2 regions of the Thiomonas sp. SCN 64-16 genome follow, and region 2 is predicted to be linked to the other one. Evidence: riboswitches for the same ligand, from Rfam matches in the RefSeq annotation. Region 2 holds a riboswitch; the other holds the start of a gene.
The links. Region 2 has a riboswitch for S-adenosylhomocysteine ahead of ahcY (adenosylhomocysteinase). Riboswitches for the same ligand answer to the same signal wherever they lie in the genome.
Positions count from the first base shown of each region.

Region 1: another riboswitch for S-adenosylhomocysteine. It lies ahead of metH (methionine synthase); the one in region 2 lies ahead of ahcY (adenosylhomocysteinase).

Region 1 covers NZ_MEGQ01000005.1:29,104-33,519, forward strand. The annotation lists gene metH (methionine synthase) at 1-2,050, opposite strand, end outside; S-adenosyl-L-homocysteine riboswitch at 2,095-2,174, opposite strand; gene ABT24_RS02420 (Crp/Fnr family transcriptional regulator) at 2,245-2,844, shown strand; gene ABT24_RS02425 (hypothetical protein) at 2,846-3,010, opposite strand; gene ABT24_RS02430 (class I SAM-dependent methyltransferase) at 3,038-3,712, opposite strand; gene lipB (lipoyl(octanoyl) transferase LipB) at 3,893-4,416, shown strand, end outside.
Region 2 covers NZ_MEGQ01000013.1:29,296-33,711, forward strand. The annotation lists gene metF (methylenetetrahydrofolate reductase [NAD(P)H]) at 1-685, opposite strand, end outside; gene ahcY (adenosylhomocysteinase) at 691-2,109, opposite strand; S-adenosyl-L-homocysteine riboswitch at 2,169-2,288, opposite strand; gene ABT24_RS05410 (LysE family translocator) at 2,414-3,043, opposite strand; gene corA (magnesium/cobalt transporter CorA) at 3,106-4,107, opposite strand; gene ABT24_RS05420 (hypothetical protein) at 4,365-4,416, opposite strand, start outside.

The sequences.
Region 1 (4,416 bases), on a different contig from region 2:
CGATGACGGCATTGGCGGTGAGCCAGCGGCCTTCGATCAGACGCTTGAGCATGCGCTGCGCGTCGCTGTAGACGCGGCGAGCGGATTCGCCCACGATGTCGTCGGTGAGGATGTCGGGAAACTTGCCCGCAAGATCCCAGGTCTGGAAGAAGGGCGCCCAGTCGATGCAGGCCGCGATCTCGGACAGGTCGTAGTTGCGAAACACCCGCCGCCCGATGAACTTGGGCACCGGCGGCGTGTAGCCCGACCAGTCGATTTTGGTTTTGTTGGCGCGGGCGGCGGCCAGCGGCACCAAGGGCGTCACGCGCTTGTTGGCGTGCAGAATGCGCACCTTTTCGTAGTCGGCCTCGATCTCGGCGATATAGGCCGCTGCCTGATCGGACAGCAGGCTCTGCGCCACGCCCACGCTGCGCGAGGCGTCGGGCACATACACCACCGGCCCTTCGTAATGCGGGGAAATTTTCACCGCGGTGTGCACCCGGCTGGTGGTGGCGCCGCCGATGAGCAGGGGCATCTTGCGGCTGCGGAAGTAGTCGTCGCGTTGCATCTCGGCGGCCACATGCTGCATTTCTTCGAGGCTCGGGGTGATGAGGCCGGACAGCCCGATGATGTCCGCGCCTTCTTCACGCGCCTTGGCGAGGATGTCCTTGGCGGGCACCATCACGCCCATGTTCACCACTTCGAAGTTGTTGCACTGGAGCACCACGGTGACGATGTTCTTGCCGATGTCGTGCACGTCGCCCTTCACCGTGGCGATGACGATCTTGCCCTTGGCGCGCACATCGCAACCCGCGGCCTGCATTTCCAGCTTCTCAGCTTCGATGTAGGGCAGCAGATGGGCCACGGCTTGCTTCATCACCCGCGCACTCTTGACGACCTGGGGCAGGAACATCTTGCCCGCGCCGAACAAGTCGCCGACCACGTTCATGCCGTCCATCAGCGGGCCTTCGATGACGTGCAGCGGCCGCCCGCCTTCGGCACGGATGGTCTGCCAGACTTCTTCGGTGTCGTCGACGATGAAGTCGGTAATGCCGTGCACCAGCGCGTGGCTCAGACGCTGGCGCACCGGCAGCTCGCGCCAGGCCAGCCGGGCGGTATCGTCTTTGGCCGCGCCCTTCACCGCTTCGGCCACTTCGAGCAGGCGCTCGGTGGCGTCGGGGCGGCGGTTGAGCACCACGTCTTCCACGCGCTCGCGCAACTCGGGGTCGAGGTCGTCGTAAACGCCCATTTGCCCGGCGTTGACGATGCCCATGTCCATCCCGGCCTGAATGGCGTGATACAGGAACACGGTGTGGATGGCCTCGCGCACCGGCTCGTTGCCGCGGAAGCTAAAACTCACGTTGGACACGCCGCCCGACACCTTGGCACCGGGCAGGTTCTGCTTGATCCAGCGCGTGGCGTTAATGAAATCGACCGCGTAGTTGTTGTGCTCCTCGATGCCGGTGGCGATGGCGAAAATGTTCGGATCGAAAATGATGTCTTCCGCCGGAAACCCCACCTGATCGACCAACAGGCGATAGGCGCGCTCGCAGATCTGCGTCTTGCGCTCGAAAGTGTCGGCCTGCCCCTGCTCATCGAACGCCATGACCACGGTGGCCGCGCCATAGCGGCGCAGCAGCCGCGCCTGGCGGATGAACTCGGCCTCGCCCTCTTTCATGGAGATGGAGTTCACCACCGCCTTGCCCTGCACGCAGCGCAGCCCCGCCTCGATCACGCTCCACTTGGAACTGTCGATCATCACCGGCACACGGGCGATGTCGGGCTCGGAGGCCATGAGGTTGAGAAAGCGCACCATCGCCGCCTTGCTGTCGAGCATGGCTTCGTCCATATTGACATCGATGATCTGCGCGCCGTTTTCCACCTGCTGCCGTGCCACGGCCAGCGCCTTGTCGTACTCCCCGGCGAGGATCATGCGGGCGAAGGCTTTGGAACCCGTCACATTGGTGCGCTCGCCGATGTTGACGAACAGCGAGCCGGGGCCGACGATAAGCGGCTCGAGGCCGGAGAGTTGCAGCGGGGGAAGGGCGGGGGCGGTTGCGTCTTGGGGCATGGGATCTCGATCAGTTGTCAGCCTTCGTCACCGCGCGGGGGAAGAAGGGATGAGCGCCGTTGAGACCCCAAGCCTGACCCCTGCCGCACACTTCATGGCAGGCGCTGCAACGCTCCTTGGAGCGACGTATTGTAAATATCAATAGGAATGAGGTGCACCGGGCCTACCATGCATTCGTAACCCCATCCATCGCCATGCCCGATCGCCGTCCGTCCCAACAGTCCGTCCACGCCACCTGGGCGCCGCGCATTGCGCAGTTGCTGCTGCGTCAGCCCGGCCACCGGCTGACCGCGGAAGATGCCGTACTCATCGCCAACCAGATGCAGGTGCGCTGGATGCAGGCGGGCACGCGCTTCATTCAGCAGGATGACGACACGCATGACGGCACCATTCTGATGCTGCTGTATGGCGAGGTGAGTGTGGAGAAAGCGCCGCAGCACCAAGGCGACAGTCTGGTGGTTTCCATCGCCAAGGCCGGGCAGATGTTCGGGGAAATGGGCGTCTTGCTCGATGCACCGCGCAGCGCGAGTTGCGTGGCCTATTCCGATGTGGCCCTGGCCGAACTCAGCCGCGAAGCGCTGGAGCGGCTGCTGGTCGAGCATCCCGCAACGGCGGCGCGACTCGCTCTGGGCATCGCCAGCCGTCTGGCCGAGCATCTGCGCGACACCTCGAACAAACTCACTTCGATGTCGCGCCTGGTCAGCGCCATGCACCCGGCCATCCGCGCGCAGATGCTGGGGCCGAAGTCGGGTTTTTCGCCCAGCCAGCTCGACGACCCTGCGGCGCCGGACTGAATCAAAGCCGCCCCACGGCTTCCGCAGCCAGCCAGCTCACCACGCTGGCGAGCAAAAACACCAGAAATCCGATGTTGTTTTCCATCCCCAGGCGCTCGGTGAAAAACCGGCGCAGGCCATAAACGGCAAAGGGATAAATGATGACGGAGACGAAAAATCCGGCCACGGCAAGCGTCCTGAAATCGCGGGGAATTTATTGTGTCGCGTCCGGCGGGCTGAAGGTGTGTGCGGCTGTAAAAGCGCGTTGATAAACGAAAACCGAGGCCGGCGGCGCGTTGCGCCAGGCCAGCCCGGCGCGTCGCACCTGCAGACCGAGTTCTTCGCGCAAGGCGCGCGAAACCGGGCTGGCATGACCGTAGGTGAACTGCACAAAGCAACCGCCGGGCCGCAGCACGGAAAACGCCTCGTTCAGAATAGAGCGTTGTGTGGCACGCGGCATGGAAAGCAGGCCCAGCCCGCTGATCACCGCATCCGCCGGGCCGCCCAGCAGGTAGCCCGAAGCCTGTGCCGCGGTACGCAGCGCGCAGGCATCGGCCTGGATCAGCTGCAGATCAGGAAATCGCTGCCGCAGAAGACCGTGCAACGAGGCGTCGCGCTCGACGACCAGCAGATTGGCGCAGTGCAAACCGTGCTCGATGAGAGCGCGGGTGAAGGCGCCCGTGCCCGCGCCGAGCTCGATCACCCGCTGCTGGGCCGGATCGCTTTCGGGCAGCAGCGAAAGCGGCTTGAGCATTTTCTGGCTGAGCTGCCGCCCTGAGGGCAGCACGGCGGCCACACCCATGGGGTCGCGGGCCCAGGCGCGCAGGAAGGTGCGAATTTGCTGCCCGGCGCGCACAGGGCTCACAGGGCTGGGGGGAGTGATACTCATGCGGATACAGGACAATTCCTGAGAGTGGATCCAAATCGTGCCGTCCAGAACTCCGACGCACGCGGCGCCGAGCAAATAGCCAAGACGAACGAAGGATTTGATGCCGGTTCAGTGCCGGTCTTGGGCTTATCTCCCTGCTGTTTTTATAGTGTGAATGCCGCAACTGAGCGCAACCTTAGCATGAACTCCAACCTCGCAGAACCCACCGCCGTGCACGTTTTGAATTGGCAATGGCTGGGCCGACAGGACTATCTGCCGACCTGGCAAGCCATGCGGGCGCTGACCGATGCGCGCGACGCGACTACGCCCGACCAGATCTGGGGCGTGGAGCATCCGCCGGTGTTCACTCAGGGCCAGGCCGGTCGGCCCGAGCATCTGCTCGATGCGCACGGCGTTCCCGTCGTGCAGACCGATCGCGGCGGGCAGATCACCTATCACGGCCCCGGTCAGGCGGTGATCTATTTGCTGCTCGACCTTCGCCGCCGCCGCTGGATGGTGCGCGAAACCGTGCAGCGCATCGAGGAGGCGGTGATCCGCACCTTGGCGCGTTGGAGCATCGAAGGGGTGCGCCACCCCGGCGCGCCGGGCATCTACCTCGCGTCTAGCGAGAAGATCTCGGCCCTCGGGCTCAAGGTGCGCAACGGTTGCACCTATCACGGCGTGGCCATCAACGTGGCGATGGACCTGCAACCGTTCACCTGGAT
Region 2 (4,416 bases):
GCAATCGCACCCAGCGTGGAATCTCGGCGCCGCACACTTCAGAGAAGCGCAGCAGCTGGCTGGAATTGGTGATGGGCATGATGCCCGGCACCACGGGCACGTCGAGACCGAGCGCGCGCACGTCGTCGACAAAACGGCGATAGGCCGCAGCGCTGTAGAAGTACTGCGTGATGGCCGAGTTCGCCCCGGCGCGTACCTTGTCGGCGAAATGCTGCAGATCATCGAGCGGGCTTCTGGCCTGCGGATGCATCTCGGGATAGGCGGCCACTTCGATGTGAAACGCGCTGCCCATTTCGTCGCGGATGAACGCCACCAGATCGCGGGCATGGTGGAACTCGCCGCCGATGCCATAGCCCGAAGGCAGGTCGCCACGCAACGCCACGAGACGTTTGACGCCCGCGGCCTGAAAGTCGTGCAGATGCCCGCGCACCGAATCACGGCTGGCACCGATGCATGACAGATGGGGCGCGGCGTCCACGCCTTCGGCGAGGATGTCGCGCACCGTCTGCAGCGTGCCTTCCTGCGTAGAGCCGCCGGCGCCGAAGGTCACGGAACAGAACTCGGGCTGGCGCGCGTACAGACGCTGCCGCACCGCCCGGAGTTTGTCCGCACCCTCGGCCGTCTTGGGCGGGAAGAACTCGAAGCTCAGATTGACTCGAGGAGAAACTGATTGTGCGGAGGCCATGCGCATCAGTACCGGTAGTGGGCCGGCTTGTACGGACCGTCCTTGGGCACATTGATGTAGGCGGCCTGCTGGTCGCTCAGCGTGGTGAGCTGCACATTGAGGGTGCTGAGCTGCAGGCGCGCGACATGCTCGTCGAGGTGCTTGGGCAGGGTGTAGACGCCCACAGGGTATTCGCCGGTCTTGGTGAACAGCTCGATCTGCGCCAGGGTCTGATTGGCGAAGCTGGAGCTCATGACGTAGCTCGGATGGCCGGTGCCGCAGCCCAGATTCACCAGACGACCCTTGGCCAGCAGGATGATGCGTTTTCCGTCCGGGAAGATGATGTGATCGACCTGCGGCTTGATCTCTTCCCACTGGTACTTCTCGATGCCCGCGACGTCGATCTCGTTGTCGAAGTGACCGATATTGCAGACGATGGCCTGGTTCTTCATGCGGGCCATGTGATCGTGGGTGATGACGTGATAGTTGCCGGTGGCGGTGACGAAAATGTCGGCGTGCTCGCAGGCATAGTTCATGGTCACCACGCGATAGCCTTCCATCGCGGCCTGCAGGGCGCAGATCGGGTCGATCTCGGTCACCCACACCTGGGCCGACAACGCGCGCAGCGCCTGTGCGCTGCCCTTGCCCACGTCGCCATAACCGGCGACCACGGCGATCTTGCCGGCGACCATTACATCGGTGGCGCGCTTGATGCCGTCCACCAGACTTTCGCGGCAGCCATAGAGGTTGTCGAACTTGCTCTTGGTCACGCTGTCGTTGACGTTGATCGCGGGAAACTTCAGCTCGCCGCGCTGGTGCATCTGATAGAGGCGGTGCACGCCGGTCGTCGTTTCCTCGGTCACACCCTTGATCTGCGCCAGGCGGGTGGAATACCACTTGCCGTCCCTCGCCAGCTTGGCCTTGATGGCGGAAAACAGCACGCGCTCTTCTTCGCTGGTGGGGTGGTTGAGCACGGCAGCGTCGGTCTCGGCGCGTGCGCCCAGATGCAGCAGCAGGGTGGCATCGCCGCCGTCGTCCAGAATCATGTTGGAGTAGCCGCCATCGGTCCACTCGAAAATGCGATGGGTGTATTCCCAATAGTCTTCGAGCGACTCGCCCTTCACCGCGAACACCGGCGTGCCGTTGGCGGCAATGGCCGCGGCGGCATGGTCTTGGGTGGAAAAAATATTGCACGACGCCCAGCGCACCTGCGCCCCCAGCGCCTGCAGGGTTTCAATCAGCACGGCCGTCTGGATGGTCATGTGCAGACTGCCGGTGATGCGCGCGCCGCGCAGCGGCTGGCGGGCGGCATATTCCTCGCGGATGGCCATGAGCGCGGGCATCTCGCTCTCGGCAATGGCGATCTCGCGACGGCCCCAGTCGGCCAGGCCGATGTCGGCAATTACATAATCAGGGGAAGTTTTCATATCGACCACAGCGTTCATACAAACTCCGAACAAAGTGGCCGGGAACGGATGCGCACCGCATCCCGCGCCCGGCACGGGTTGGGTGAGCGCCGTTGAAGGAAAGCCACCAGCAAGGTGTAGCGGCCTGCGATCAAAGACCCGAGCCTGGCGACAGCGGCGAACAACTCGCCCCGTGCGTTGCAACGCTCCTCGGGAAGCCACGCATTCTATCGGTTTGCCGCAGGTTTGCCACGCGAACCGCAGGCCGTGAAATGACTGCTCCCACCGCGCACCGCCTGATTCTGGAGTGGATTACTGCGGCGCCGCGTTGGCTTGTCCCGCTCTACACCCGCGACGCCAACGCCAGACGCAGCCCCAGGCCGACGAACACCACGCCGGTCAGCCGCCGCACCCAAAGCGCCAGGCGCTGCATGCGCCCCAGATGGCGCGCCCGAGCCGCCACCCAGGCCACGCCCAGATTGAACAGCGTGCCATTGACGGTGAACACCACGCCGAGCAACAGAAACGCCCAGCCCTGTCCGCGCGTCGAAGTGCCAACGAACTGCGGCAAAAAGGCCAGAAAAAACAGCACGATCTTCGGGTTGAGCACATTGGTCAGCACGCCTTGCCAGAACACCGCCCGCAAGGGTGCGGCGGCCATGGGCGCTGAAACCGCTGGCGCCTGCCTCCTTGCACGCAGCAGACCCACCCCCAGCCACACCAGGTAGGCCGCTCCCATCCACTTGACCACGTTGAACGCCAGATCCGACGCGGCAATCAGCGCCGACAGCCCCACTGCGGCTGCGGTGACATGCACCAGACAACCCGCCCCAACCCCCAGCGCCGCCATCGCCCCGGCCCTCACCCCCTGCCCAGCACTGCGCGACACGATGAACAACATATCCGCGCCCGGGGTCATATTGAGCAACAGGCCCGAGAGCAGGAACAAGGCGAAGTGGTGGATGTCGGGCATGGGCGGCAAGCTCTAGTGGCAAAGGCGAAATAGTTTTGGGTTTGGGGTGGGGCGAACCCTGGCTACAACCAGCGGGAGCGCTTGAGCCAGTAGTACAGCCCGCCGCACAAGGCCAGGGTGAAGACGAGCAATGCCGGATAGGACCAGCGCCAGTCCAGTTCGGGCATGTGCCGGAAGTTCATGCCGAACCAGCCGGTGAGCAACGTGGGCACGGCCAGCAGCGCGGCCCAGCCGGCCAGCCGCTTGACCACCTCGTTCTGCTCCAGCGTCACAAGAGAGACCGAGACGTTCATCGCCGCCGAGAGCATTTCGCGCAGCGCGCCCACCGTGTCGTTGATGCGGTTGGCATGGTCGTTCACGTCGCGGAAGTAAGGCCGCATGGCCTCGGGCATCACGTCGTCGGGCAGGCGCTGAAGCTGCGCCAGCACATCCTGCAAAGGCGCCACCGCCAGCCGCAGGCGGGTGAGTTCGCGCTGCATCGCGTACAGCCGCTTGAGCGTGCCGCGCCGCCATTGGCGCGCGAAGATCTCGCCTTCCAGCTCCTCCAGCTCGGCCCGATAGGCCTCGACGATGGGCAGGTACCCGTCGACGATGGCATCGAGCACCGCGTACAGCGCATACCCCGGCCCCTGCGCGAGCAACGCGGGCGTCTGCTCGGCATTGCGACGCACCGTCGTGTAGCCGGTCGAATCACCATGCCGGATGGTGAGGATGTAGTTGCGACCCATGAAGATATGCGTCTCGCCGAACCGCACATGCGCACCGCTGCGCGAGGCCGTGCGTGCCACGACAAAAAGCGATTCGCCATAAGCCTCTAACTTGGGGCGCTGGTGCGCCTTGGCGGCGTCTTCCACCGCCAGCGGGTGCAGATCGAACTCGTGCTGCATCTGCGCCAGCAAGGCCGCATCCGGCTCATACAGCCCCACCCAGACAAACCGGTCGGACAAAGCGAGCATGTCGCTGATCGCCTCCAGCGCGATATCGCCCACCCGCCTCCCGCTGCGGTCATAGGCCACGCAGGCGCGAACGGGGTTTTCGGCGTTGGGGGTGTCAGAAGCGGGCATGGGTTTGTTTCACGCAATGGATCAAAAAAGTCTTCGCGTCAGCATGCGGGCAGCGGCCAGCTTGCGCGGAAAACCTATCGGTAAACCTCGCGTCAGTTGCCGATCTGCACCACAAGGACGCGCAGTGCACCGTCCTGAAGGTCGCACATGATGCGGAAGCAAACGGCTTGTCTCCTCACCCAAACACCGTTCGCGCAGATCAGGGTTGCGCTTCAGCATGGGGGGCTACGAAGCTAGACCTGACCACTTCTCGTCCCTCAAGCCACAAGGGCCGGAAAGTCAGGATTTTTCAGCGTCTTTCCGACAAGA